2 regions of the Nocardioides imazamoxiresistens genome follow, and region 2 is predicted to be linked to the other one. Evidence: riboswitches for the same ligand, from Rfam matches in the RefSeq annotation. Region 2 holds a riboswitch; the other holds the start of a gene.
What was found. Region 2 has a riboswitch for S-adenosylmethionine ahead of RDV89_RS08010 (hypothetical protein). Riboswitches for the same ligand answer to the same signal wherever they lie in the genome.
Positions count from the first base shown of each region.

Region 1: another riboswitch for S-adenosylmethionine. It lies ahead of thrC (threonine synthase); the one in region 2 lies ahead of RDV89_RS08010 (hypothetical protein).

Region 1 is NZ_JAVYII010000006.1:42,542-57,210, reverse strand. Features, by position in the region: gene RDV89_RS14045 (ABC transporter permease) at 1-647, opposite strand, end outside; gene RDV89_RS14040 (ABC transporter ATP-binding protein) at 647-1,426, opposite strand; gene RDV89_RS14035 (alpha-ketoglutarate-dependent dioxygenase AlkB) at 1,523-2,158, shown strand; gene RDV89_RS14030 (DUF3253 domain-containing protein) at 2,179-2,433, shown strand; gene groL (chaperonin GroEL) at 2,500-4,125, opposite strand; gene RDV89_RS14020 (DcsG N-terminal domain-containing protein) at 4,326-5,186, opposite strand; gene RDV89_RS14015 (SGNH/GDSL hydrolase family protein) at 5,206-6,162, opposite strand; gene RDV89_RS14010 (YciI family protein) at 6,352-6,708, shown strand; gene RDV89_RS14005 (RNA polymerase sigma factor) at 6,765-7,979, shown strand; gene RDV89_RS14000 (MoaD/ThiS family protein) at 7,951-8,229, opposite strand; gene thrC (threonine synthase) at 8,265-9,554, opposite strand; SAM riboswitch class I at 9,564-9,701, opposite strand; gene otsB (trehalose-phosphatase) at 10,012-10,857, opposite strand; gene RDV89_RS13985 (LytR C-terminal domain-containing protein) at 10,954-11,466, opposite strand; gene RDV89_RS13980 (DUF3263 domain-containing protein) at 11,475-11,777, opposite strand; gene RDV89_RS13975 (alpha,alpha-trehalose-phosphate synthase (UDP-forming)) at 11,947-13,389, shown strand; gene RDV89_RS13970 (FMN-binding glutamate synthase family protein) at 13,408-14,669, opposite strand, start outside.
Region 2 is NZ_JAVYII010000003.1:216,729-231,397, reverse strand. Features, by position in the region: gene RDV89_RS08050 (FGGY family carbohydrate kinase) at 1-308, shown strand, start outside; gene RDV89_RS08045 (NAD(P)/FAD-dependent oxidoreductase) at 305-1,732, shown strand; gene RDV89_RS08040 (NAD(P)/FAD-dependent oxidoreductase) at 1,729-2,991, shown strand; gene RDV89_RS08035 (hypothetical protein) at 3,011-3,178, shown strand; gene RDV89_RS08030 (DHA2 family efflux MFS transporter permease subunit) at 3,213-4,685, opposite strand; gene RDV89_RS08025 (TetR/AcrR family transcriptional regulator) at 4,778-5,407, shown strand; gene RDV89_RS08020 (hypothetical protein) at 5,563-5,883, shown strand; gene RDV89_RS08015 (DUF6571 family protein) at 5,883-8,348, shown strand; gene RDV89_RS08010 (hypothetical protein) at 8,646-9,296, opposite strand; SAM riboswitch class IV at 9,325-9,437, opposite strand; gene RDV89_RS08005 (protein kinase family protein) at 9,555-10,619, shown strand; gene RDV89_RS08000 (hypothetical protein) at 10,698-11,702, shown strand; gene RDV89_RS07995 (adenylosuccinate synthetase) at 11,748-13,007, shown strand; gene RDV89_RS07990 (hypothetical protein) at 13,153-13,542, shown strand; gene RDV89_RS07985 (DUF3500 domain-containing protein) at 13,546-14,669, opposite strand, start outside.

The DNA of each region.
Region 1 (14,669 bases), on a different contig from region 2:
TCCTCGCCGTCGAGGAAGAGCTGCTGGGCCGTGCCCATGTCGACGACCGTGATGGTCGCGCCGTTGAGGGAGGCGCGCTCGCCGAAGCCCACCAGGCCGACCAGCTCGGCCCGCAGCTGTCCCTGGGCCGACGGCGTGATCAGCGGGACCGTGTCGCCGAGGTCGTAGCCGGCCCGCTCGGCGGTCGCCCCGTCCAGCGCGATCTCGTCGGCGCCCTCGGGCGCGCGTCCGTCGAGGAGCCGGAGCCCGTCGTTGCCGCCCGCCGCGGGGCGGGTCGTGAAGCCGAGGGAGAGCCCGGGCGCGCCCTGGCCCCCGACCACCTTGCCGTCGGTGTCGACCACGTAGACGCCCGCGGTCGTCACGCCCCCGTCGGCGCGCGCGGCGCCGTCGACCGCGGCCAGCTCGTCGACCAGGGCCGCGGGCACCGACCGCGTCGAGCCCTCGACGGCCCCGAACGACGTGCCGGCGTCGGGGCGCACGACGACGTCACCGACGGTGGAGGAGAACAGCGACGTGAACGAGCGCTCCAGGGTGTCGGAGAACATCAGGGTGCCGCACACGAAGGCGACACCGAGCACGATCGCGAACGTGCTCATCAGCAGGCGCACCTTGCGCCCGAGCAGGCTCTTCCAGGCGGCCCGCAGCATCACGCGCCGCCGTCGGACGCCCCGGCGTCCAGCGCCGCGGCCGTCATCCGGGTCATCACCGCGAGCACCTGCTCGCGGTCGGGGTCGCGCAGCTCGTCGACCACCAGGCCGTCGGCGAGGAAGACCACGCGGTCGGTGTACGCCGCCGCCACCGGGTCGTGGGTGACCATCACGACCGTCTGCCCGACCTCGTGCACGCTGCGGCGCAGCAGGCCGAGGACCTCGGCGCCCGACTGCGAGTCGAGGTTGCCGGTGGGCTCGTCGGCGAACACGATGTCGGGCCGGCTGACGAGCGCCCGGGCGACGGCGACGCGCTGCTGCTGCCCGCCCGACAGCTCGTTCGGCCGGTGGCCGAGGCGGGGGCCGAGGCCCACGGTGTCGACCACGGTCTCGAAGAAGCCCTCGTCGGGGCGGCGGCCCGCGATCGCCAGCGGCAGGAGGATGTTCTCGCGCGCCGTGAGCGTCGGCACGAGGTTGAAGGACTGGAAGACAAAGCCGATCCGGTCGCGCCGCAGCCGGGTCAGCTCCTTGTCCTTGAGCCGGGTCAGCTCCGTGTCGCCGATGCGCACCGAGCCGGAATCGCCCGTGTCGAGGCCGGCGCAGCAGTGCATCAGCGTCGACTTGCCCGACCCGCTGGGCCCCATCACGGCGGTGAACTCGCCCTGCGCCAGGTCGAGGGTGACGCCGGCGAGCGCGGTGACCCGGGCCTGCCCGGTGCCGTAGGTCTTCACCAGGTCGCGCACGCTCGCCGCGGGCGGCGGCGCGGAGGGCTCGGTCATGGGTCCACTCTGGTCCCTCCCCCGGTCCGACGCCACCCGGGACGACCCCGACCCGTCCCCTGTTCTTCGAACCTGTGTTCGACTACCGTGCGGGGCATGGACTTCCAGGGCTCCCTGTTCGGCGGCCTCGCCCCCACGGCGTACGCCGACGGCGTCCCGCCGCTGCGCGGCCGTGTCGAGCGCCGCCACCTCGGCGACGGCGCCTGGATCGACGTCGCCCGCGACTGGCTGGCGACCGCGGCCGACGAGGTCGCCGCGGCGATGGTCGCCGACGTGCCGTGGCGCGCGGAGCGTCGACCGATGTACGACCGCGTGGTCGCCGTGCCGCGGCTGCTGCACACCTACGGCGCGGGCGAGGACCTCCCCCACCCCGCCCTCGTCGCGGCCCGCGAGCAGCTGAGCGCGCACTACCGCGACGAGCTCGGCGAGCCGTTCGTGACCGCCGGCTGCTGCTTCTACCGCGACGGCGACGACTCCGTGGCCTGGCACGGCGACACCATCGGGCGCGGGTCGACCCACGACACGATGGTCGCGATCGTCTCCTTCGGCGACCCCCGTCGCCTCGCCCTGCGCCGCCGCGGCGGCGGCCCGTCGACCGGGGTCGTGATGGCGCACGGCGACCTCGTCGTGATGGGCGGCAGCTGCCAGCGCACCTGGGAGCACGCCGTGCCCAAGGTGGCCCACGCCGGCCCCCGCCTGTCGGTGCAGTTCCGCCCGGCCGGGGTGTTCTGAGTCCTGGCACGCTGGAGGCCATGACGGCCTCCGCCTCCGACATCGAGCGCACCACCCGCGACCTGCTGGCCCGTCGCCGCGACGGCGCGACGATCTGCCCCTCCGAGGTGGCCCGCGCGCTGGGCGGCGAGGGGTGGCGCGACCTCATGGAACCGGTACGCGGGGTGGCCGCGGACCTGGCCGACCGCGGCGAGGTCGTGGTGACGCAGGGCGGCGAGACGGTGGACGTACGCACCGCGAAGGGGCCCGTGCGGATCGGGCTGCCGCAGGGCTGAGACGCGCGGAGGCCCCCGCTCCGTGACGGAGCGGGGGCCTCGCGGTGCTTCAGCGACGGGCGGGACTCAGAAGTCCATGCCGCCCATGCCGCCGGTCGGGTCGCCCGCGGGGGCGGCCTTCTCCGGCTTGTCGGCCACGACGGCCTCGGTGGTGAGGAAGAGCGCCGCGATGGAGGCGGCGTTCTGCAGCGCGGAGCGCGTGACCTTGGCCGGGTCGATGATGCCCTCGGCGACCAGGTCGACGTACTCGCCCGTGGCCGCGTTGAGGCCGTGGCCCGGGGTCAGGTTGCGCACCTTCTCCGCCACGACGCCGCCCTCGAGGCCGGCGTTGATGGCGATCTGCTTGAGCGGGGCCTCGATGGCGAGACGCACGATGTTCGCGCCCGTCGCCTCGTCGCCCGTGAGCTCGAGCTTGTCGAACGCGGAGGCGCCGGCCTGGACGAGCGCCACGCCGCCACCGGCGACGATGCCCTCCTCGACGGCGGCCTTGGCATTGCGCACCGCGTCCTCGATGCGGTGCTTGCGCTCCTTGAGCTCGACCTCGGTGGCCGCGCCGACCTTGATGACGGCCACGCCGCCGGCCAGCTTGGCGAGGCGCTCCTGGAGCTTCTCGCGGTCGTAGTCCGAGTCGCTGTTCTCGATCTCGGCGCGGATCTGGTTGACGCGACCGTTGATCTGGTCGCTGTCGCCCGAGCCCTCGACGATGGTCGTCTCGTCCTTCGTGACGACGACCTTGCGCGCCTGGCCGAGGAGCTCGATCCCGGCGGTCTCGAGCGAGAGGCCGACGGTCTCGGAGATGACCTGGCCGCCGGTCAGGATCGCGATGTCCTGCAGCATGGCCTTGCGGCGGTCGCCGAAGCCGGGGGCCTTGACGGCCACCGACTTGAACGTGCCGCGGATCTTGTTGACGACCAGCGTGGACAGGGCCTCGCCGTCGACGTCCTCGGAGATGATGAGGAGCGGCTTGCCGGTCTGGATGACCTTCTCCAGCAGCGGCAGCAGGTCCTTGACGTTCGAGATCTTCGACTCGACGAGGAGGATGTAGGCGTCCTCGAGGACGGCCTCCATGCGCTCCATGTCGGTGGCGAAGTAGGCCGAGATGTAGCCCTTGTCGAACCGCATGCCCTCGGTCAGCTCGAGGTCGATGCCGAAGGTGTTCGACTCCTCGACGGTGATGACGCCTTCCTTGCCGACCTTGTCCATCGCCTCGGCGATGATCTCGCCGACGGACACGTCGGCCGCGGAGATGGCCGCGGTGGCCGCGATCTGCTCCTTGGTCTCGATGTCCTTGGCCAGGTTCAGCAGCTGCTCGGAGACCGACGCGACCGCAGCCTCGATGCCCCGCTTGAGGGCGATCGGGTTGGAGCCGGCGGCCACGTTGCGCAGGCCCTCGCGCACCAGCGCCTGGGCGAGGACGGTCGCCGTCGTCGTGCCGTCACCGGCGACGTCGTCGGTCTTCTTCGCGACCTCCTTGACCAGCTCGGCGCCGATCTTCTCGTAGGGGTCCTCGAGCTCGATCTCCTTGGCGATGCTCACACCGTCGTTGGTGATCGTGGGGGCGCCCCACTTCTTCTCGAGCACGACGTTGCGGCCCTTGGGACCGAGGGTGACCTTGACGGCGTCGGCGAGCGTGTTCATCCCACGCTCGAGGCCGCGCCGGGCCTCCTCGTTGAAAGCAATGAGCTTCGACATGTCTCCTGCGATTCCTTGTCTGCTGGAGATGCGGACAAGCCCGGCGGTCGCCCGCGACGGACGATCAGACCGACCGGCGGACCCTTCCCGCCGTCGCTGCTGACCTCGACCTCCGAGCCGAGATGCTGCGTAGCACTCTCAGAGGGAGAGTGCCAGCGTCATGTTTAGCACTCGCCCCCTGCGAGTGCAAGCAGCCGGGCTCAGCGCAGCCGGGCCGCGACGAGGTCGGCGAACCGGGCGGCCATGGCCGTGTCGACCTCGAGGTAGAGGCCGGGCTCGATGAGCTCGAGCTCGCTGACCACGAGGCGGCCCTCGTGCTCGAGGAGGTCGACGCGGGCGTACGCGAGGTCCGCGGCGTGGCGGGCGGCCGCGGCGCGCACCGCGGCCTCGGCGACCGCGCCCGCCTGCTCCGCGACGGGGACGCCCCGCGTGGTGCCGCCCAGGTGGCCGTGCACCCGGATCTCGCCCGCCGCCGGCACCTTCTCGACCTGGACGACCGCGCGGCCCTCGAGCACGAACACCGAGGTCTCCCCGCGCGTGCGCACCGACTCGACCAGCGGCTGCGCGACCCACGGCCCGGCGGTGAGCTGCTCGAGCACGGGGTCCAGCGGACCGGTGGCGACGACGACGCCGACCCCGCCGGCGCCGGTGGCCGGCTTGACCACCGCGGAGCCCCATCGCTGCGTGACCTCGGTCAGGACCGGGACCAGGGTGCGGTCGTCCAGCGGCACCGTCGGCACCACGGCGACGTCCTCGCCGAGGCCGACCAGGTAGTCCTTGACCGCGTTCCAGGCGAAGACGTCCGGACCGTTGAGCACGGTGGTGACCGCCGCGGTCGCGCGGGCCCAGTCGAGGAACTCCCCGAGCCGGCGGTGGTAGTCCCAGGTGGCCCGCACGGCCACCAGGTCGGCAGCGGCCCAGTCGACCGCGGGGTCGTCCCACACCGCCCAGGCGGCCTCGATCCCCCGCTGCTCGAGCTCGGCGACGAGGAGGTGGCCGCCCTCCTCCCCCTGCGGCATCAGCTGGAAGGTGGCGAGGAGGACGCGGGGACGGGTGCTCATGGGCGCGACCCTAGGACCGTCACCGGTGCGCGGACGAGCCGGCCTGGCTGTCGGTCCGGCTGTCGGGCGGGCCGTCGGGCTCGACCTGGTCGTCGATGCCCCAGTCGTCGAGGTCCCCACCCGCGTACGCCCGCGGCGCGGCCTCGTCGACGACCTCCGGCGCGTGGTGGCCGAACGGCACCTCGCCGACGTGCCCGAGGGCCGCGAGTACGGACGGCAGCACCGCCTTGGCGGTGCGCCGGTAGCCGGCGGCGCTGGGATGGAAGCGGTCCAGGCTGAACATCTCGTCGGGGTTGGTGATGAAGAACGGGCCCACGACGTCGGCGAGGGAGACGGCCCACGCCCCGGAGGCGAGCGCCGTCGCGCGCTGGGCCGCGGCCAGCTGGCGGGAGGCCCGCGCCCCCAACGCCCGCAACGGCTGCGGCACCGGTCGCAGCGCGCCGAGGTCGGGGCAGGTCCCCACCACGACGCGGGTCCCCCGGGCCTGCAGCTGCTCGACGGCCTCGCGCAGGTGCAGCGCGGACTCGGCGACCGGGACCCGGTGGGTGACGTCGTTGCCGCCGACCACGACCACGGCGACGTCGGCGGCGTAGTCGGCGGGCAGCGTCGCGAGCTGCTCACCCAGCATGCTCGACTCGGCGCCGACGCGCGCGACGGTGCGCAGCCGCACCGGGCGCTCCGCGTGCCGCCCGACCAGCTTGGCCAGGCGCGCGCCGAAGGTCTCGTTGGGCGCCTCGGCGCCGAGCCCGGCCGCGATGGAGTCGCCGACCACGAGGAGCTCGACGGGGTCGCCGGCGTACCGCTTGCGGTAGACCTTGTCGGCATCCAGCGCCGTCTCGCCGAGCGGCTTGCCGATGATCCGGCGGGCCGCCGCCGCCTGCCGACGCAGCAGCGAGCGCCCGCCGTAGCCGACCGCGACTCCGAGCCCGCCCGCGGTCGCGGCGAGCACCGCCGCGACCTTTCCCTTCGAGGACATGGGGACGGAGGTTGCCGGCCCCGCGCGAGCACCGGGTGAACGCACCCCGAACGCGCCGCGAGAACCCCGTGGAGGTTCCCCGCGGACGGGCGTCCCGAGATTCTCGCGGGTGGGTGTCGATCGGGACGGACCTCGCGCGTCATCTCGGTGGAAGACTGACCGGACGGACCAGGAGAGCGGGGAGACGGCATGAAGTTCGTGGTGCTGATGACGGAGGACGACCACTACGCCAAGTGGGACGCGGCGGACGACGAGCTCAAGCAGCGCGTCGTCGCCGACTTCCACGCCTTCGACGCGGCGGTCGCCGCCCGGGGCGAGGTGCTCGGCGGCGAAGCGCTGGCGGCGCCCGACCAGGCCCGCACCGTGCAGCCGGCGCCCGAGGGCGAGCGGGCGGTGACCGACGGTCCGTTCGCCGAGACCGTCGAGCAGCTCGGCGGCTTCTACCTCGTCGAGCTGCCCGACCTCGAGACGGCCGTCGAGGTCGCGCGACTGCTCCCGCGAGAGTACACGATCGAGGTCCGGCCCGTAGTCGGGATCGACGTCTGAGCGAGCAGCAGGCCCTCGACGGCGTCGCTGCGGCCCACCGGGAGCACTGGGCCCGGTTGCTGTCGCTGCTGGCGGCCAGGTTCGCGCGGCTCGACCTCGCCGAGGACGCCCTCGGTGACGCGTTCGAGGCGGCGGCGCGGACCTGGCCGCGCGACGGCGTGCCGGCCAACCCGCCGGCGTGGCTGCTCACCGCCGCCCGCCGCCGGGCCCTCGACCGGCTGCGCGCCGAGGCCGTCGCGGCGCGGTCCGTGCCGGAGCTCGTCGTCGAGCACGAGGCCCGGGAGGAGGCGCAGCGGGTGATGGCGGACGCGGGCGAGGAGGTCACCGACGAGAGGCTGCGACTGGTGCTCCTGTGCGCCCACCCACGGCTGCCCCGCGAGAACGCCGCCGCGCTGACGCTGCGGCTCGTGCTCGGCGTGTCCACCGAGGACGTGGCGCGGCTCTTCCTCGTGCCGACCGCGACGATGGCCGCGCGGCTGACCCGCGCGCGCAAGCGGCTCGCCGGCGCGGAGCTCGCCGTGCCGTCGGGCGCGGCCCTCGCCGAGCGCACCGCGGTGGCCGCGGAGGCGGCGTACCTGGCGTTCACCGCGGCCTACGCCCCCGGCAGCGGCGACGACGTCGTGCGCGCGGACGGGGCCGGCGAGGCGGTGCGCCTCGTCCGGGTGCTGCGCGACGTGGCCCCGCCGGGCGCGGCGGCCGACGGTGAGCTCGACGCCCTGCTCGCGCTCGTGCTGCTGCAGCACTCGCGTCGCGACGCCCGCGTCCGCGACGGTCGACTCGTGCTGCTGGCCGACCAGGACCGGCGACGCTGGCGCCACGACGAGGTCGCCGAGGCCCTCGCCCTGCTCACCCCGCTGACCCGGGCGCCGGCCGCGCCCTACCTGCTGCAGGCGCTGGTCGCCGCGGAGCACGCGGTCGCACCCACCCCGGGGGCGACGCGCTGGGACCGGGTGGTGGCGCGCTACGACGAGCTGCTCGCCCTCGCCGGGTCCCCCGTCGTGCGCCTCAACCGGGCGGTGGCCCTGGCCGAGCGGGACGGCCCCGACGCCGGGCTCGCCGCCCTGGCCGGGCTGACCACGCGCGACCTGCCGGGCCACCGGCTCCCCGCCGTGCGGGCCGAGCTGCTGGCCCGCACGGGCCGGGACGACGATGCGGTCGCGGCGCTCGAGGCGTACGACACCGCACTGACGCTCTGCCGCAACGAGGCGGAGCGCGCCCACCTGCTGCGGCGCCGTGACGAGGTCAGCAGCCGCCGGCGACCGCGGGGATGATCGAGACCTGGGCGCCGTCGGGGGTGGCGGTGGCCAGGTCGTCGAGGAAGCGGACGTCCTCGTTGCCGACGTAGACGTTCACGAAGCGACGCAGGTCGCCCTCGTCGTCGAGCACGCGGCCTTTGATACCGGGGTAGCTGGCGTCGAGCGCCTCGAGCACCTCGCCCAGCGAGCCACCCTCGGCGCTCACCTCGGAGGCGCCGCCGGTGTAGGTGCGCAGGATGGTCGGGATGCGGACGGAGACGGGCACGTCGGTTCCTCGTTCTCTGGTCGGGGCGGTCGCGCTCAGGCGAGGCCGGTAGCGGCGAACGCGGCGTAGGTCGGCGCGATGGTCGCCGCGGGGGCCACGCTGCCGGCGACCGCGTCGAGCGTCTTGAGGCCGTGGCCGGTGTTGATGACGACCGTCTCCAGGTCCGGGTCGAGCTGGCCGGACTCCACCAGCTTCTTCAGCACACCGACGGTCGTGCCGCCCGCGGTCTCCGTGAAGATGCCCTCGGTGCGGGCCAGCAGCACGATGGCCTCGCGCACCTCGTCGTCGCTGATGTCCTCCACGACGCCACCGGTCCGGCGGCACACGTCGAGCACGTAGGGCCCGTCGGCCGGGTTGCCGATCGCGAGCGACTTGGCGATGGTGTCCGGCTTGACCGGGCGCACCACCTTCTTGCCGTCCTTGAACGCCGCCGAGACCGGCGAGCAGCCGGTGGCCTGGGCGCCGAAGACCTTGTACGGCTTGTCCTCCACCAGCCCGAGGTCGATCAGCTCGCGGAAGGCCTTGTCGACCTTCGTCAGCTGCGAGCCCGAGGCCACGGGGATGACGATCTGGTCGGGCAGCCGCCAGCCCAGCTGCTCGGCGATCTCGTAGCCCAGCGTCTTCGAGCCCTCGGCGTAGAACGGACGGACGTTGACGTTGACGAACGCCCAACCCTCCTCCTCGCCGGCGATCTCGCTCGCGAGCTTGTTGACGTCGTCGTAGTTGCCCTCCACCGCGACCAGGGAGTCGGTGAACACCGCGGAGTTCACGACCTTGGGGGTCTCGAGGTTGCTGGGGATGAACACGACCGTCTTGATGCCGGCCCGGGCCCCGGCGGCCGCGACCGCGTTGGCCAGGTTGCCGGTCGAGGGGCAGGCGAACACGCGGGCGTCGAGCTCGCGGGCCGCGCTCAGGGCGCAGGCGACGACGCGGTCCTTGAACGAGTTCGTCGGGTTGGTCGAGTCGTCCTTCACCCACAGCTTGCTCAGACCGAGGGTCGCCGCCAGGTTGTCGGCGGCGAGCAGGCGGGTGAAGCCGGGCTCGGTGTTCGGGCTCGACTCGATGTCGCTCGGCACCGGCAGGAGCGCCTTGTAGCGCCAGATGTTGGCCGGCCCGGCGGCGATCTCCTCGCGGGTCACGGCCGGGAAGTCGTAGGACACCTCGAGCGGGCCGAAGCACTCCGGACACGCGTAGAAGGGGCCCAGGGCGACCTGGTGGCCGCACTCGCGGCAGGCCAGCGCGGTGGCGTTGCCGAAGGCGCCCTCACGCAGGCCGGGCGACGGTGCAGGGGTGGTGGTCTCGGTCTCGACGACGGACGCGCTCATGAGTCCTCCTCCTCATCTTCCCCGCGACGGCTCTCGCCCCGGGCCGGATTTAGCACCGTCTCCGCGACTGCGCCCGATGGGCGCAGGGAGATCGCGGCGGTTGCCGGGACGTCAGCGGGCCGTTCCCTCAGTCCCTCTCGATGAGCTGGTCAGAGCGTAGGGACGGCGCGGCGGGCACGCCTAATCGCCGTCCCGAGATGCGGGACGGTGCGCCACATGGTGAGACTCGGTCGTCGTCGGCGGGTCGGAACGGGCGGCCCTCTTCGACCGACGCATCGCGCCCCGCCCTGCCCCGCCGACGAGAAAACGCGGACCGGTCTCGGGAGAACGCGGACGCACGGGCGCCCGGAGGCGGTCCGGGTCCGCGTTTTCCCGCGCACGGTCCGCGTTTTCTTTCGCGGCGCGGCGCGGCGGGTCGGGCCGGCAGGGCGGAAGGGTCGGACAGACAGGTGGTCGCTCAGGTACGCACGGACGCGGCGTCGGCAGTGAGCCCGCGCAGCAGGTCGAGCACGCCCTCGGGGCCGGCGACGACGACGTCGGCGAGCTCGGCGAGCGCGCTCTGCTCCTCCGAGGCCGAGCAGACCAGGAGGGTCGGCATGCCCTGGCGGCGCAGGTCGTCGACCGCCTTGAACGCCTCGACGTCGCCGAGGTCGTCGCCGGCGAACAGGAAGGCGCCGGCGCGGGTCTCGCGCACGAGGGTGCGCACGGCCTCGCCCTTGTGCATGCCGGGGGCGCGCACCTCGATCACGCTGCGGCCCGGCTCGACGCCGAGGTCGTTGGCGGCGGCCAGGTCGGAGACGCTCGGGAGCAGCCGCTCGAAGGCGCCCTGCGGGTCCGCCAGGCGCCGGGTGTGCACGGCGATGGCGAGGCCCTTCTCCTCGACGTACGCGTCGGCGGCGTCCGCCTCGCGCAGCACCCGGGGCAGCCCGAGCAGGAAGGTGGACAGCCCGTGCGGGGGGCGCGGGGAGCGGACGCGGCGGTCCTGGGTGTCCCAGCGCTCGTTGCCGTACTGCCCGAACACGAACAGGTCGCTGCCGGCGTCGTGGACCAGCTCGCCCACCTCGTCCAGGCCGCCGAGGGCGAGCACCTGGCGCGCGGGGCGGCCGGTGACGACCGCCAGGGCGCGCACGTGCACGGCCAGGTCGACGAGCACTCCGGGGGCGTCGTCGTGGATGTGGGCGACCGACGGGTCGTCGACGATGGGCGAGAGCGTGCCGTCGAAGTCGAGACCGACCACGGCGCGCGACGCGGCGCGTACCAGCTCGGCGTAGCGCCGCTGCGCCTCCGGCGAGGAGAACTCCATGAGGGCTAGTGCACCACGTCAGCGGGGTGCCGCGCCCATCAACGAGGCCCTCCGAGCCCCCGGCGGGGCCCGATCGTGAGGGAACTCTCGCCGGGCTCAGCCCTGGTCGGTGTAGTCCGCGGTGAGGATGACGGTCAACCGGTCGCCGCGCATCGGGTCGACCGCGGGCATCAGGCGCCCGATGCCGAGGTCCTCGGCGAGCAGCTGCGCCTCGGGCTCGAGCCGCTCGGGGAAGTAGACCGTGGTCGAGGGGATGGTGCCGACCCAGTTGTCGGACCCGACGACCTGCCAGCCGAGCGCCGTGGTGGCCTCCGCCGTGGTGCCGGCCAGCCCGCTGACCCGCGAGTTGTTGTAGACCTCGACCACGACCTGGCTGCGGTCGATCTCGGGCTCCTCCGGCTCCTCGGGGGCCGGCGCCTCGGTCGTGGGCTCCTCGGTCGGCTCGGCCGTGGTGCTGGTCGGGGCCGGCTGCGCGGCGGTGCGGATCTCGTCGTCGCCACCACCGCCGGTCACGACGAAGGCGAGCGCGGCCATGGCGACCGCGATGACGCTGAGGGCGACGAGGGGGGCGGGGTACGCGACGCCGCGCTGGTCGGAGGAGGTGCGCACGGCCGGCCTCAGGCGTCGAAGCCGAGGCGGCGGGCGGAGCGCTGCCGCTGGCGGGCGGCACGGAGGCGACGCAGGCGGCGGACCAGCAGCGGGTCGGCGGCGAGGGCCTCCGGCTTGTCGATCAGCGCGTTGAGGACCTGGTAGTAGCGGGTGGAGCTCATCTCGAACTTCTCCCGGACCGCCTGCTCCTTGGCCCCCGCGTACTTCCACCAGTGGCGCTCGAACTCGAGGATCTCGAGGTCACGGTCGGACAAGGCGTGGGTCTCCGGGGTGTTCCGCTCGTCTGCGGCGACGGCGTTCGCTGCATCCATGGTCAGGGCTCCTCGAAGGGTACGGGCGGTCGCGCGGCTGGCGTGAAGTGAGAGCGACCCTGCTCGATGGTAGGTGACGAACCACAACGGTGTCATTCGATGCGGTACGCCCGCGCGTCGCGGCCGCAGGCGCCCCTCCCGGCTCGCACGGACGACTAGGGTTGCGGTCGTGGCACCCACCCGCACCGCCGACCTGGTCATCGTCGCCAACCGCCTGCCCGTCGACCGCACGACGCTGCCGGACGGCTCGCAGGGCTGGCGCCGCTCCCCCGGCGGCCTGGTCAGCGCGCTCGAGCCCGTGATGCGCGCCGCCGACGGCGCCTGGATCGGCTGGCCCGGCGGCACCGGCGACGAGGACCTCGAGCCGTTCGTCGAGGACGGCCTGCAGCTGGTGCCGGTGGGGCTGAGCGCCTCCGAGGTCGAGGAGTTCTACGAGGGCTTCTCCAACTCGACCCTGTGGCCGCTCTACCACGACGTCGTGGCCAAGCCGGAGTTCCACCGCGAGTGGTTCGACGCCTACGTCCGGGTCAACGAGCGCTTCGCGCGCCGCACCGCCGAGATCGCCTCCGAGAACGCGACGGTGTGGGTGCAGGACTACCAGCTGCAGCTCGTGCCCCAGATGCTGCGCGAGCTGCGCCCCGACCTGCGCATCGGCTTCTACCTGCACATCCCGTTCCCCCCGAGCGAGCTCTTCCAGCAGCTGCCCTGGCGCCGTCAGGTGCTCGAGGGCCTCCTCGGCGCCGACCTGGTCGGCTTCCAGCTGCCGGCGGGCGCCCAGAACTTCATCCGCCTGGTGCGCCAGCGCGTCGGGCACAAGACGCACCGCGACACGGTCTACCTGCCCGACGGCCGCACCGTGCGGGCCGCCGCCTTCCCGATCAGCATCGACACCGCCGGCTTCGAGGACCTGGCCCGCTCCGAGAAGGTCGAGCAGCGCGCCCAGGCGATCCGCGACGCGCTCGGCAACCCCGCCAAGATCTTCCTCGGCATCGACCGGCTCGACTACACCAAGGGCATCTTCGCCCGGCTGCGTGCGTTCTCCGAGCTCATCTCCGACGGCCACTTCGGCGTCGAGGACGCGGTGTTCGTCCAGGTCGCCACGCCCTCGCGCGAGCGGGTGGAGCAGTACCGGATCCTGCGCGACGACATCGACCGGCTCGTCGGGCGCATCAACGGCGACCTCGGCCGGATCGGCCGCCCGGCCATCTCCTACCTGCACTCCTCCTACCCGCGCGAGGAGATGGCCGCGCTCTACCGGGCCGCCGACGTCATGGTCGTCACGCCCTACCGCGACGGCATGAACCTCGTGGCGAAGGAGTACGTGGCCTGCCGCTACACCGGCGACGGCGCGCTCGTCCTCTCGGAGTTCGCCGGCGCCGCCGAGGAGCTGCGCCAGGCGTGGCTGGTCAACCCCTACGACATCAACGGCATGAAGCAGGCCCTGCTGGCGGCGTACCGCGCCGACCCGAAGGACGTCGCGCGCCGGATGAAGGCGATGCGCAAGACCGTGAGCGAGAAGGACGTCGCCTTCTGGGCCGACCGGTTCCTCACCGACCTCGCGGCCACGCGCCCCGAGCACGGCAAGACGGTACGCCCGGCCCGTCGCTCCTGAGCGGGTCCCGCGGCCCGCTCAGTCGACGTACCCGTAGACCTCGCGCAGGCTGCGCCGCTCGGTGACGCCGTCGACGATGTCGACGTCGTCGACGGTGATCCGCGCGGGGTGGTCGACGCCCACGGCCTCCGCGACCTTGAGCAGGTCGCGGCGCAACGACACGAGGTAGTTCGCGACCCGCTCGGCCTTGAGCGGGACGTCCAGGCCGCGCACGAAGCGCGGGTCCTGCGTCGCGACGCCGACGGGGCACCGGTCGGTGTGGCACTTCTGCGCCTGGATGCAGCCCAGCGCCAGCATCGCCTCACGCCCGACGTTGACCAGGTCGGCGCCGAGGGCGAAGGCCACGACCGCGTTCTCCGGGATCCCGAGCTTGCCGGCCCCGATGAACGTCAGGTCGTCGGAGAGCCCGGCGGCGTCGAAGCGTCGGCGCACCTCGGCGAACCCGATCCGGAAGGGGTAGGCGACGGCGTCGGAGAAGATCAACGGCGCCGCGCCCGTGCCGCCCTCGCCCCCGTCGACGTTGACGAAGTCCACGCCCCGGTCCCCCGCGCTCATCTGGGCGACGAGCTCCTCCCAGAAGTCGAGGTTGCCGACCGCCGACTTGATCCCGACCGGCAGCCCGGTCGCGTCCGCGATCGTCTCGACGAGGTCGAGCATGGAGTCGACGTCGGAGAAGGCGGTGTGCCGGCTGGGCGAGGCGCAGTCCTTGCCCACCTCGATGCCGCGGATCTCGGCGATCTCGGGCGTCACCTTCGCGCCCGGCAGCAGGCCGCCCAGGCCCGGCTTCGCGCCCTGCGACAGCTTGATCTCGATGGCGCGCACGGGTGCGGACGCGACGAGGTCGACGAGGCGGTCGAGGTCGAAGCGGCCCTGGGCGTCGCGGCAGCCGAAGTAGGCCGTGCCGATCTGGAACACCAGGTCGGCGCCCCGACGGTGGTAGGGCGAGAGCCCGCCCTCGCCCGTGTTGTGCCACGCCCCCGCCCGCGCCGCGCCCTCGTCGAGCGCCTCGACGGCCGCGTGCGAGAGGGAGCCGAAGCTCATCCCGGAGATGTTGACGACCGAGGCCGGGGTGAATGCGTGCCGGCGTCCCCGGGGGCCGCCGAGCACCTTGAGCCCGGGCAGCGGCACGCCCTCCTCGGAGTGGGGGTGGGTGCCCGGCCCGACGCCGAAGGTGCGGTGCTTGACGATCGGGTAGCCCACCGTGCGCTCGACGTCGTTGTCGGTGCCGAAGCCGACGTAGGCGTTCTCCAGCTTCGAGCTCGCGTAGACCCAGCGCCGCT
Region 2 (14,669 bases):
GCAGCCTGCGCGTCGACGGCGGCCTGACCCGCTCCGACGTGCTCGTCCAGGCCCTTGCCGACCGCACCCAGGTGCCCGTCGAGCGGCACCGCTCCGAGCACACCACCGCCGTCGGCGCCGCCGTCGCGGCCCACCTCGCGCTCGACCCCGACCTGACCCCTGCGGCAGCGCTGCCGCAGGGCGACTCCCCGTCCCCCGTGCTCCCCCGCTGGTCGCCCGAGAGGGCCGAGGCCGAGGGCGCGCGCTGGTCGGCGGCCGCCCAGGCGGTCGCCGACGCCCCGACCACCCCCACCCCGGAGGTTCGATGACCACCCCGCCCGCCCCCGCGAGCGCTCCCCGCCGCGTCGACGTCGCCGTGATCGGCGGTGGCGTCGTCGGCTCGGCGATCGCCCGTCGCCTGGCCGGCAGCGCCCTCGACGTCGCCCTGGTGGAGGCGCGCTGCGACGTCGGCGACGGCACCAGCAAGGCCAACACCGCGATCCTGCACACCGGCTTCGACGCCTCGCCCGGCACGCTCGAGTCGCGGCTGGTCGCCGAGGGCTACCACCTGCTCGACGCCTACGCCGCGGCCACCGGCATCCCCGTCGAGCACACCGGCGCCCTGCTGGTCGCGTGGACCGAGGAGGAGCTCGACGCCCTGCCGGGCCTGCGCGACAAGGCGCTGCGCAACGGCTACGACGCCTGCGAGATCGTCGGCGCCGACGAGGTGTACGCCCGGGTGCCCGCCCTCGGGCCGGGCGCGCTCGGCGGCCTGACCGTGCCGGGCGAGTCGATCATCTGCACCTGGTCGACCACCGTCGCGCTGGCCACCGACGCGGTGGCCCGCGGCACCACGCTGCTGCTCGAGCACCGCGTCGAGGCCGTCGAGCCGGTCGGGGGCGCCACCCTGCTGCGCACCTCGGGCGGCGACGTCCTCGCCACCTGGGTCGTCAACGCCGCGGGCCTGCACGCCGACACCGTCGACGCGCTCTTCGGGCACGACCGGTTCACCGTGACGCCGCGGCGCGGCGAGCTCTTCGTCTTCGACAAGCTCGCGCGCCCGCTGGCGCCGCTGATCGTGCTGCCGGTGCCCTCCTCGCTCGGCAAGGGCGTGCTGGTGAGCCCCACCGTCTACGGCAACGTGATGCTCGGCCCGACCGCCGAGGACCTCGACGACAAGAGCGCGACCGGCACCTCCGAGGCCGGCTTCGCGTTCCTGCGCGGCAAGGGCGCCCGGATCCTGCCCGACCTCTTCGACGAGGAGGTGACGGCGACGTACGCCGGGCTGCGCGCCGCCGTTCCCGGCGGCGACTACCTCGTCGACCTCGACGACGACGCCCGCTACGTGCTGGTCGGCGGGATCCGGTCCACCGGTCTGACGGCGTGCCTGGCGCTCGCCGAGCACGTGGCCGGCCTGCTCGCCGACGCGGGGCTCGAGGTCGCGGAGCGGCCGGACCTGCCCGACCCGCCCCGGATCCCGAACATCGGCGAGGCCGGGGTGCGGCCCTACCAGGACGCGGCCGCGATCGCCGCGGACCCCGCGTACGGCCAGGTCGTCTGCTTCTGCGAGCGCGTCACCGCCGGCGAGGTGCGCGACGCGTTCGCCTCGCCCGTGCCGCCGCGCGACCTCGACGGGCTGCGCCGGCGCACCCGTCTGATGAACGGCCGCTGCCAGGGGTTCTACTGCGGCGCCGACGCCCAGGTCGCCCTCGAGACGCGCGGCACCAGCCTGCTCGCGGGAGCCGACCGATGAGCGCCGTCCCCCTCGACCGGGCCACCGTGGTCGTCGTCGGCGCCGGGCCCGCGGGCCTGACGGCCGCCACCGAGCTGGCCGGACGCCTCGCGGGGCGCGGGACCGTCCTGGTCCTCGACCGCGAGCGCACCGCCGGCGGGATCCCGCGGCACAGCGACCACACCGGCTACGGCATGCGCGACCTGCGCCGCGTGCTGCGGGGGCCGGCGTACGCCCGCGCCCTGCTGGCCCGCGCCGAGGCCGCCGGGGTCGTCGTCGAGACCTCGGCGACGGTGACCGGGTGGGCCGGCGAGCGAGCGCTCGAGATCACCGCCCCGACGGGTCGTCGCGTGGTCACCGGAGACGCGGTGGTGCTGGCGACCGGCGCCCGCGAGCGCGCCCGGGCCGCCCGGGTGATCCCCGGCGACCGCCCCGACGGCGTGCTCACCACCGGGCAGCTGCAGAACCTCGTGCACCTGCACCACCGTCCCGTCGGCACGCGGGCCGTCGTGGTCGGCGCCGAGCTGGTCAGCTACTCCGCGGTGATGACGCTGCGCGAGGCCGGGTGCCGGACGGTCGCGATGGTCACCGAGCACGAGCGGGCGGAGGCGTACGCCGCGTTCCGCCTCGCCGGGCGCCTCGCGCTGCGCGCCCCGGTCCTGCACCGCAGCCGCGTGGTCGCGATCGAGGGCCGCGGCCGCGTCACCGGCGTGGTGGTCGAGGACGCCCACGGTGCCCGTCGCACCGTGCCGTGCGACCTCGTCGTCACCACCGGCGACTGGATCCCCGACCACGAGCTGGTGCGCAGCGGCGGGATCGAGCTGGACCGCGGCACGCGGGGTCCGCTCGTCGACGCGGGCCTGCGCACGTCCGGGCCCGGGGTGTTCGCGGTCGGCAACCTGCTGCACCCCGTCGACACCGCCGACGTCGCGGCCCTGGACGGGCGGCACGCGGCCACCGCGGTGCTGGACTGGCTCGACGCCGGGGTGGCACCCGCCGCCGCACCGCCGGGCGTACGCCTGCGGGTCGACGCCCCGCTGCGCTGGGTGGCCCCGCAGGTCGTCGACCCGACGGGCCCGGCACCCGCCCGCGGCCGGCTCCTGCTGTGGACCGACGCCTGGGTCGACCGGCCGGTGGTCGAGGTCGTGCAGGACGGGCAGGTCGTGGAGCGGCGTCGGCTGTGGTGGCCGGCCGCGCCCGGTCGCGTCTTCCGCGTCCCGAGCACGGTGCTCGCGGGCGTACGCCCCGACGGCGGCGACGTGACGCTGCGGCTGGGGTGAGGGTGGGTACCGGGAGGCCATGACGACCGTACCCACCTCGCCCACGCCGACCGAGCCCGTCACCGACCCCGGGACCGAGCCGGGCACGGACCCGACCGTCGAGCCGTCCTCGCCGCCGGAGCGGCGCGGCGACCCGGCGCCCGACCCCGTGCCGGTCGAGCCGGAGCGGGGGCCCGAGGGGCCCTGAGCCCCCCGAGCCCCGCGGGCCCGGGCCAGGCGGCTCAGTGCCCCGCGGGGACCGTGGGGCCGTCCGCGGCGGCCGGGGGACGGCGTACGAACAACGCCACCGCGATGGCGACCGCCGAGATGATGCCGCCCCACAGCAGCGCCGCGTGGACGCCCTCGGCGGTGGCGGTCACGACGTCCGCGCCGGCCTCGGTCTCGGCGATCGAGCGCCGGGTCATCACCGTGATGAACAGGGCGGTGCCAGCCGCGCCCGCGACCTGCTGGACGGTGCCGACGATGGCGGAGCCGTGGGAGTACAGCTGCGGCGGCAACGCCCCGAGCGCCGAGGTCAGCAGCGGCGTGAACATCAGCGCCAGGCCGACGCTGAGCACCACGTGGATGCCGATGACCAGGGCGATCGAGGTGTCCTGGCCGAGCAGGGACATGCTCCACAGCGCGACGGAGGCGACGACCGCGCCGGGCGCGACCAGGGGCCGCGGGCCGTGCTGGTCGAAGAGCCGGCCGACGAAGGGCGCGAGCAGGCCCATGGTCAGACCGCCCGGCAGCAGCACCAGGCCGGTCTCGATGGTGGAGCGGCCGAGCACGTTCTGCAGGTAGATCGGCAGCAGGATCAGCGTGCCGAACAGCGCCATCATGCTGACCACGACGAGGCTGACCGCGATGCTGAACGCCGGCGTGGCGAAGGTGCGCAGGTCGAGCAGCGCCCGTTCCTTCAGCGACAGCTGCCGCGCCACGAAGGCGACGAGCGCGAGCGCGCCGACGGTGATCGGGATCCACGGCGCCACCGGGGCGTGGCCGCCGGCGGACTCGCCGATGCTCGAGAGGCCGAAGATCAGCCCGGAGAACGCGACCGCCGAGAGCACGACGGAGAGCACGTCGAGCGAGGGGCGGCCCGGCTGGGTCACGTTGCGCACCCACACCGCACCCAGGGCCAGCGAGACCAGGGCGATCGGCAGGACGATCCAGAACATCCAGCGCCACGAGAGCGACTGCAGGATCAGGCCGGAGACCGTGGGGCCGAGCGCCGGCGCCACGGAGATGACGATCGAGATCGTGCCCATCATCCGGCCGCGTCGCTCGGGCGCGACCGTGGTCAGGATGGTCGTCATCAGCAGCGGCATCATGATCGCGGTGCCCACCGCCTGCACGACGCGGCCGACGACGAGCACCTCGAAGCCGGGCGCGACGGCGGCCAGCAGCGTGCCGACGGAGAAGGTCGACATGGCGAAGATGAAGACGGTACGCACGTGGAGGCGCTGCAGCAGCCACCCGGTCAGCGGGATGACGACGGCCATCGTCAGCAGGAACGCGGAGGTCAGCCACTGCGCGCGGGCGGCGGAGATGTCGAGGTCGACCATCAGCTGCGGCAGCGCCACGCTCATGATCGTCTCGTTGAGGATGACGACGAAGGCGGAGACGACGAGGAGCGGCACGACCCCGCGCGGCAGGGCGGGGGTCGACGACGTCGCGTCGGACTTGTTCTCGGGGAGGGTCTGCTCGGTGGTCACACGGGTCCTTTCTCGACCCGGTAATAGTGGCAGTCACTGCCAAGATGGCGGAAACTGTCGTGGACGTGACGACGGCGACGAGGAGAACGGGAATGACGAGCGATCCGGGCGAGGACTCGCTGCGGCGACGCCGACGGCGCCAGACCGAGGAGGACATCTGCACTGCCGCCCTGGCGCTGTTCGAGCAGCGCGGGGTCGCTGGCTGCACCTCCGAGGACATCGCCGCGGCGGCCGGGGTGTCGGCGCGTACCTTCTACCGCTACGCCGTGACCAAGGAGCGCGCCGCGCTGCTGGTGCAGGGCGACATCGAGGATGCCTTCGAGGAGGGCGTCGCCGCGCTGCGCCCCGCCGAGCCGCTGCTGCCCCAGCTCGAGGCGCTGTGGACGGAGGTGCTGCGCCGCCACGACAACGGACGCAGCGCCTCGGGCGTCCAGCTGCGGGCGCTCTACCGGCTGCTTCGCGTCGAGCCCGCGCTGCGGGCCGCCGCCGTCGCGGTGGACGACGAGCGCCGCGCCGGGTTCGTCGCCGCGCTGCGCGAGCTGACCGGGGCGGCCGAGGACGACCCGACGCCCGCCCTGCTCGTCGAGACCACCACCGCCGTCGTGCGCGTCGCGCTCGACCGCTGGGCCGCCGCGATCGACGACCCCGGTGCACCCGAGCCGGACCTGGGCGAGCTGTACGCCGCCGCGCTGCGCGCGTTCCACGCCGTCGTCGGCGCCTGAGGTCCTGCCTCTGGATTACCCGGTTCACCGGGTAGTCCAGAGACGCGGCGCCGGACCACCGAGCAGGTTTCCGACCGCTGTATCCCGGACATACCCGAAGCCACGTCGGCGGTCGCATCGGGGTGACCGCCTCCGTCGCTCGGGGGAGCCACCGCATGACACTCAGCGTCGATCCGTCCCAGCTGCAGGCGGCTGCCGCCGGCATGAGCGAGCTGGGCAGCACCGTCTCGGGTCTGCTGCTCGGCCACGACCTGTCACCGCTGCCCGGCGCACTGCCCGGCTCGGTCTCGGGCCCGGAGAGCACGGCGCTCGGCGCTGCGTGGGACGAGGAGAACGCCCTGCTCGCTGCCGCCGTCGAGGGCTACGTGGCGTCGATGAACGACGCCGCCACCGGGTTCCAGGTCACCGACGGCGCCGAGGCCGAGGCGTACGGCACCCCGCCCCCGGTCGACGGACCCGGCCCGGAGGCCTGGTGATGGTCACCCTCCAGGACGCCGTGACGTGGTCGCCGGAGGCGGTCGCCGCCGCCTCCGACGCGCTGGCGGCCAAGCGCAAGCAGCTGCTCGACCTGGTCGACGAGTTCGAGGCCGGCGCGCCCGACGACGCGTGGACCGGGATGACCGCGAACGCCGCCCGCGCGACCCACGCCGACATCAGCAGCGCGCTGGCCGACCAGATCTCCGAGCTGAGCCGGGTGGTCGCCGAGCTGGACATCGCCGCACAGGCCATGGGCACCCACGGCGCCGCGCTCACCGGGACCCTCGACGACATCGCGGTGAACGGCTTCTCCGTCACGCCTGCGGGCACCGGTTTCGTCGTCACCGCACCCCCCGACAGCTCCTCGTCGGTCCTGGACGTCCTGCGCATCTCGGCCTGGGTGAGCCAGCTGGAGGACGCGCTCAGCGGGTTGACCGAGGTGGACGCGAACCTCCAGGCGGTGCTGGCGGCAGCCCGGGAGAACCGGATCCGGGGTGGGGCCGGCGACCTGTCGGAGGCCGTCCTGCCCGAGGAGCTGCGAGGCCTCGACGACGAGGAGGTGGTCGAGTACCTGCTGGCCAACCCCACCGCGACCTCGACCTACCTCGACCTGCTCACCCCGCGGCAGCTCGACCTGCTCGGCGAGGAGCTCGCCGACAACGCCGAGGTGTTCAGCGACGCGGCCTTCGACGTCTACGGTGGCGGGGGCGTGCCACCGAGCAGCGACGACGTCGCGCTCACGGCCGAGCAGCTGCTGGCGTTCGGCGAGCACCCCGGCGTCGCCACCACCGTGCTCGAGCGGCTCGGGCCCCAGGGCCTCGTGGACGCCCAACGCACGGTCCTCTCGGGCGTCGCGCCGGCCGACGGCAGCGCGTACTCGGACGAGCAGATCGCCGCCTTCCAGCGCGGGCTCGGCACCGTGCTCGCCGGCGGCACGCAGCTGTACGGGGTCGAGACGGCGGACGGCGCTCCGGCCGGCCCCTCGGTCGACGAGCAGTGGGTGCAGGACTTCCTCGCCGTCGGCGAGGAGCAGGGGAGCTACGTCGGGCCCGACGGCGCGCTGCCGTACGGCTACCAGATCCTGGCTCCGCTCCTCGGCGAGCCGGGCCACGGCCCGCACTTCGTGCTCGAGGTCGCGACGGCCGTCGAGGAGTTCGAGCGCGCCAACGGCGGGTCGTCCGTCTGGCCCTCGCACCCCGGCACCGACCTCGACCGCGCGTACTCCCTCGACCCGTCGCACCGGTACGACCCGATGGAGGGCGTCATGCGGGGGCTCTCGCACTCCCCGGAGGCCGCGCGCACGTTCTTCGCCGTCGCGGACGGCGACGCGTCGCGGCTGGAGTACCACCTCACGGAGCGCGACTGGTTCTCCGGTCAGCTGCAGGCGAACGACGGGCAGGACGCCCTGGGGGACGCTCTCGTCGCCGCGACGGTCGAGGGCATCGACCCCTCCGCGGACCCGCCGGACGACCGCGGCGCGCGAATCCTCGAGCACTCCGTCGCGATCGTCACCGACGACCTGCGCGCCGAGGGGGACGCCGCCCAGCTCAACTACTACCTGCAGGAGGACTTCGCGACGATGCTCGGGGCGTACTCGGGCGACGTGTTCGACGGCATCGAGACGGTCGCCCAGGAGGGAACGGACGGGCGCCCGGTCCGTGAGCCCGGCGAGGGCACCTCGGCGAGCCTCACCGCCCAGGACCTGAGGCTGCTGATCCCCGCCGTCTCGGAGAACCCCGACGCCGCCGCCGTCCTGACCGGCAGCTTCACCGCCTACGCGGCCAGCGAGTACGACTACTACCTCAGCGGGCAGGCCAACGAGGACGCCCCGCAGAACGCGTACGACCCCGGCCGCGACCCGGTGGACCAGTACCTGACGAACCTGGGCAACGCCTCCACCCACGTCTCGACCCCCTACGGGTACGCCCTGGGGCTGGTCGCCGACGGCAGCGCCGAGTCGGCCATCGACACCGGCAGCGCCGAGGACGCCGCGGCGAGCGCTCGGGGCGACTCGACGCGCAGCGGCATCGGCCTGGTCGTCAAGGGGGTGACGGGGTTCGGCCTGGGCATGCTGCCCGGCGGCGGGATCCTGTCGCCGGCCATCGGCTCCGCGGTCGACGGGGTCGTGGGCGGGCTGAACAGCGCGAACGACGTCGACACCTCGGCCCAGGTGCTCGCCCAGGTCGGCGACCAGGTCCTCTACACCGAGGGCGCGGCCGTCGCGGTGCTGGACAACGCCGCGTACCAGCACATGCCCGAGGAGCTGCTGACCCAGGTCGCGGAGGACGGCACCGAGGTGAACGTCTTCGCCACGCCCGACGGCGGACGGCTGCCGATGGACCAGTGGGGCGACGAGCAGTGGAACCGGTGGGAGCAGGTGCGCGGCGACACCGACCTGGGTGACGTCAGCCCCCGGTCCGCAGCCCAGGACCTCGCCCAGCTCATGCGGGTCGAGCTCCGGTGACGCGCGTCGCGACGACGGTCGTCCCAGCGCCGAGGCCGAGGGCATCCGGGCCGAGCTGCGGAGGGCGGTGGCGCCGCGGGGCGTGACCGAGGACCGGGTGCCCGCCGCCTGGGGCGGGACCGACGCCGTGACGGCACTGCTGGATCTCTCGGCGGGCGAGATGCGGTGCCCGCGCCGGGCGCGACCGAGGAGAACGCGGACCGGCCGCGGGAGAACGCGGACGCCGACCCGATCCCGAGCCGGCGGCGTCCGCGTTTTCCTGCGAGCCGTCCGCGTTTTCTTGCGGACCGCGGCAGCTCAGCGCCGCCGCAACCAGCGCGCCTGCTCAAGCGGCGTCAGCCCCAGCCCGGCCAGCCGCTGCAGCGTCGCCGCGAGGTCCGGCACGAGGTCGGCCGGCGCGATCCCGGCCGGGCGCTCGGGGTCGCGGAACTGCGCGCGCGGGTAGACCCAGCGCACCGCGCTGACCTGCACCCCGAGCACCCGCCGCTGCCGGGTCGCCTCGTGCAGCTCCACGGCGCCGACCCCGGTCAGCCGGCACAGCTCGGAGCCGATGAGCGCCGGCCCGATCCCGTCGAACCGCTGCACGGGCAGCCGCCCGGCGTCGCGCTCGCCGGCGTCCGTCGGGAAGGTCCGGACGAGACGCGCGAGGTCGTACGCCACCCGCGCCCGCTCGTCACTGCGGTCGGGCAACCGCGCGTCGAGGCGCTCGACCAACGGGGTCAGGTCGACGTGGTCGACGAGCGCGCCGGCCGAGCGGGGTACGCCGCGGCGCAGCGCCTCCGGGTCCGCGTCGAGCACGTGGAGGGTGCGCGGGCGGCGCTCGCGCAGCCACGACGTCAGCTCCGCGTCGCCCGCCGGGTCGAGCGGCACGGTGAGCGCGGCGTCGTCCGCGACCAGGCTGAGGTGGGTGGCGTCGTGGGCGAGGCCGACGACGGTGGTGCTGGGCATGACGATCTCCGATCCGGCGCCGAGCAGGCGCCTCCGCTTGCCGGACGACGGGCGTCGCCGGCCCGCTCTCTCCCCGGGGCACCCACCGCGTGAGGGGTTGCCGGACGGCCAGCCGGGGGCTTCGCGCCGTCGCTCGTGAGCGTGCTCCGACCGTAGGCGACGCCACCGACAACCCCGGCGGTCGTCCACGGAAAGATTTATTGCCAATCTGACACTAAGTCCTTGCCACACCACTTCTTGTCATGCAGACTATTAATCATGGACACCGCACAGGCCCTCCTCCGCAGGGTCGAGGACGCCACCACCCCGGCCGACCTCTACGGCCCCGCCGACGGCGACCCGGCCGGCGTCCGGAGGGCACGGCGTACCCACCGGGTGCTCGCCCTCCACCTCCACCCCGACCGCCCGGCCGCGGGCCTCGACTCCGCCCGCGCGGCGGCGGCGTTCGCGAAGGCGACGGCGCTGTACGCCGCGTGGTCGCGGCCGACGGGCGGCACCGGTGGCGGCGACACGGACGACCGGGGCGAGGTGCTCGTGGGCAGCCGCGGCACCCACCGCCTCGGCCCGCTGCTGGCGCGGGGCACGGTGGCGAACGTCTACGCGGTGCCCGGCACCGACACGGTCGTGAAGCTGGTCCGGCGCCCCGGGTCCAACCGGTTCGTCCGCAACGAGCGGGCGGCGCTGCGCACGCTGGCGCGGTACGCGACGGGGACCGAGGCCTGGCTGGCGCCGTACGTGCCGCGCCTCGTCGACACCGCCACCGCGGCGGCCGACGAGGCCGGCGGGGAGGTGCTCGAGGCGAACGTGCTCGGGTCCCTGGGCCGGGCCGACGGCTTCGTCAGCCTGGCTGCGGTGCGCGACGCCGCGCCGGACGGCCTCGACGGTCGCGACTGGGCGTGGATGCAGCGGCGGCTGCTGCGGGCGCTGGCCGGCGCGCACGCCGCCGGGCTGGTGCACGGCGCGGTGCTGCCCGAGAACGTGCTGATCCATCCCCGCGAGCACGGCGTCGTGCTGGCCGGCTGGTCGTTCGCGACCCGGCCCGGCCGCCGCGCCGAGGGCGTCGTGCGGTCGCAGGCGGGGGCGTACCCGCCCGAGGCCACCGACGGCCTCGTCACCCCGGCGACCGACGTGGCGATGCTCGGCGCCCTCGCGCTGACGATGCTGCGCCCCGGCGAGCGCGCCCAGCGCCGCTTCGCCCAGGGCTGCCGCCAGGCGGAGCCGCGGATGCGGCCGACGGCGGCGGGACTGCTGGAGGAGTACGACGACCTGCTCGAGCGGCTCCACGGCCCTCGACGGTTCCGACCGTTCGATCTGGCTGTCTAGCGCAGATCCGATACCTACCGAGACACCCCCAGACCTACCCAGACCCACCCAGACGCACCGAGCGAGAAGGAGAGAACGATGGGCAACGGAGCATGGAGCGACCGGGCGTACACCGCGGCGGCGACCTTCCGGCGGCGCAGCGGCGCGACGGACTTCGGCTACAGCGACGACCTGCGGCGCCGGCCGACCTCGCAGTGGAAGGCGCACGCCGACCTCGACCCCCTCGGCGTCGGCGTGCGCGAGTCGCGCGACTCGGCCGAGCACCCGAACAGCACGCCGATCGCGGTGTTCTTCGACGTCACCGGCTCGATGGGCTCGGTGCCGCGGCAGATGCAGGCCGAGCTGTCGAAGCTGCACGGGCTGCTGCAGCGCAAGGGCTACGCGGAGGACCCGCAGATCATGTTCGGCGCCATCGGTGACGCCGACACCGACTACGTGCCGCTGCAGGTCGGGCAGTTCGAGTCGGACAACCGCATGGACGAGCAGCTGCGCTCGATCTTCCTCGAGGGCAACGGCGGCGGGCAGATGAGCGAGTCCTACGAGCTCGCGGCGTACTTCATGGCCCGCCACACCGCGACCGACGCGTGGGAGAAGCGTGGGAGGAAGGGCTACCTCTTCGTCATCGGCGACGAGACCTGCAAGCCGCGGCTGAGGGCGAAGCACGTGCGCAGCATCCTCGGCGACCGGGTCGGCGAGGACCTCGACACCGCGGCGCTGTGGCGCGAGGTGCAGGAGCGCTGGGAGGTCTTCTTCGTCCTGCCGCGCCAGACGGCGCACTACGACAACCCGACGGTCAACCAGCACTGGGCCGACCTGCTCGGCGAGCGGCTGCTGCGCCTCGACGACCCGGCCGCGGTGTGCGACCTGATCGCCCTGACGGTGGGCCTGCTGGAGGACTCGATCGACCTCGACGAGGGGCTCGACGACCTGCGCGACCTGGGCAGCGCGAGCGGTCCCTCGGTGGGCCGGGCGCTGGCCACGATCGGTGCCCCCGCGCGTACGCCCGCCGCTCGCGGCGCGACCGGACGCCTGCCCGCCACGGTGGCCAGCGGTCTCGCCGCGGACGCCGACGACCTGGCCTGACCTGGGCATTCGTCCCAGCAGCACGATCGAGAGGAGATGTTTCCCGTGGAACAACCGCACCGGATCGTCGTCGGGCTCGGCTTCGGCGACGAGGCCAAGGGGGCGACGGTCGACCACCTCTGCGTGGCCGGCGGCGTGTCCGCGGTGGTGCGGTTCTCGGGAGGCGGGCAGGCGGCGCACAACGTGGTCGCCGGCGGCGTGCACCACACGTTCCGGCAGTTCGGGTCGGGGACGCTCGCGGGGGTGGCGTCCTACCTGAGCCGGCACGTGCTGGTCAGCCCGGACGGGCTGGCGGCGGAGGCCGAGGAGCTCGCGGCGCTGGGCGTCGCGGACCCGCTCGGACTCGTCGCCGTCAGCCCGGACGCCCTCGTCGTCACCCCGGTGCACCGGGCCGCGAACCGCACGCGGGAGGACCTGCGCGGCGACGCGCGGCACGGCTCCTGCGGGCTCGGGATCGGGGAGACGCAGTGGTACGCCCTGCCCGTCGCCGAGGGCGGCGCGGGCGCCGGGTCCGCGGCGATCCGGGTGCGCGACTGCCTCGACCCGATGGTGCTGCGGACGAAGCTGGTGGCGCTGGTCGAGTTCTACGAGCCGTTGCTGGCGCAGGGTCGCCACGAGGCGCCGAGCGTGCGGGAGATGGCGCTCGACCTGCTGGAGTTCGCGCAGGCGGTCGCGATCGTGCCGGACTCGGCGTACCTCACCGCCGCTGCCGCCCGCGGGTCGCTCGTGTTCGAGGGGTCCCAGGGCGTGCTGCTCGACGAGTGGCGCGGCTTCCACCCGCACACGACGTGGTCGACGGTCACGCCCGCGCCCGCTCAGGAGCTGCTGGCGGCGGCCGGGTTGACCCGCTGCGAGGTGTGGGGGGCGACGCGGGCGTACGCCACCCGCCACGGCGCCGGGCCGTTCCCCTCGGAGGCGGCCGCGCTGCTCGGGTCGCTGCCCGAGCCGCACAACGGCACGGGCGAGTACCAGGGCGACTGGCGCGTCGGGCACCTCGACCTCGTGCTGCTGCGCTACGCCGCCGAGGTGTGCCGCCGCCACGGCGGCCTCGACCGCCTCGCCGTCAGCCACCTCGACCTGGCCCCGGCGGGCGTCGTCGACTCGTACGGCCCCGTCGCCCCCGGCCCGTTCCGCGACCTCGCGCACCAGGAGGGGCTCACGCGGATGCTGGCGTCCGTGGTCCCGGTGGTCGAGGAGTACGCCGACGACCCGGCCGACCTGATCGCGCGCGAGCTCGGCGTGCCGCTGGGCTCCGTGGCGCACGGGCCGGCGCGCGAGGACCGGCGGATCGTGGCGCTGGTGTGAGCGGGGGGCCCGAGCACGGAAGTCGGAAAACGGGCGTCGGAAGGGGTCCTCGAGGCCGGTCTGAGCTCGGTTTTCCGACTTCCGTGCTGGTCGGGGGTCTAGACCCCCGGTTTGCGCGAGGCCCTGACGGACAAGGTCGGCGACCATGGCTTCCGACCGAGCGGCGTCAGCCCGGCTGTTCACCCGCGTCACCACGGTCGCCTGTGTGGCGCTCGGCGCGTTGCTCGGCCTCGCCGGCCTCCCGTGGCTGGCGGCGATGGGCCTGGCGGTGACGCTCCTCGTGGTGATCCTGACCGTGACGACCCTCAGCGGATTCGTCGATCCCCGCTGGGATCCGCGGCGCTCCACGACCCGGGGATGGTTCCGCTTCCAGGTGGCCGTCTTCGTCGTAGGGCTCGGACTGCAGTCCTACTTCTTCGTCCGTGCCGTACAGGCGTCGGACCGCGACGAGGCCCTCGAGTTCGGGGCAGCCTCACTCATGTTCGCCGCATTCCTCGTGATGACCGTCCTGCTGCGTCCCCGCTCCACCCCCTGACCCTCAGTCCTCCGTCGACGGCGGCGTCCCACCCGGGGGCGTACCACCCGCGCCACCGCCGGGAGGCGTACCCGCTCCCCCGCCCACGCCGCTGCCGGCCTGCTGCTCGACGCTGCCCGCGTAGTCGTTGCTCGGGTCGCGGTAGATGGAGTGCACGTGGCCCCACCCGGAGGTGGTGACGCCGTCGACGTCGGCGCCGGCGGAGCCCTGCTGGGCCTGGAGCGCGACGTAGACGTCGGGGCCCGAGATGGAGAAGTTGATCCCGTCGCCGCTGGTCATGTCGTAGGTGGTCTCGCCGGACCAGCTGATCCACGTGTCGCCGAGCGTGGCCTCGATCTCGGCGAGCGTGGTCGCGGTCGTCTCCTCGTCGGCCATGCCGGCCCAGTTGGCGATGAGCTCGAGCAGCAGGTCGCGCTGCTCGTCGGTGAGGTCGGAGCCCTGCAGGCCGGAGCCGGTGGCGAAGTCGCAGGTGTCGCCGGGCGCGCACATGCTGACCTCGCCGGAGGTGAGCGTGGCCTGCTGCTCCTCGGTCAGGCTGTCGAAGAACGCGAACGCGTCGGTGTAGATGCCGTCGAAGGGCTGCACCTCCTCGCCGTCGTCGTCGGTCCACACGGCCGGCTGCACGCCGAGGTGGGTGGGCGCGAAGGTGATCGCGTCGCTGGCGCCGTCGAGGCTGGCGTTGATGCCGAGGTGGTGGCCGCCGAACTGCACCTCCCAGGCGTCGGTGTCGGACGGGTCGCCGAAGAGGGCGATGTAGTACTGCCCCAGCGAGTCCTCGGTGCTGCTGCTGTTCTCGGCCAGGTACGCGTCGCCGCCCATGATCCCGGTGACCGTCTCGTAGCCCTCCTCGCTCAGCAGCGCCTCCAGCACCGCCATCGCAGCGTCCTGCTGCTCCTCGGTGAGGTCGGCCAGGTTGACGCCGGCGCGCTCGACGAAGGTGACGGGGAAGTTCGACCACGACGTCGTCTTGGTCTCGTCGTCGTAGTCGTAGAGCACCGCCTCGCGCTGCTCCTCGCTCAGCGTCGCGAGGAAGGCCTCGGCCGCCGCGGCGGTGTCGGAGATGGTCTCGGCGGTGGTCGTGGCGTCGGTCGTGCCGGCGCTGGCGTCGGCGAGGCCGGCCACCGTGC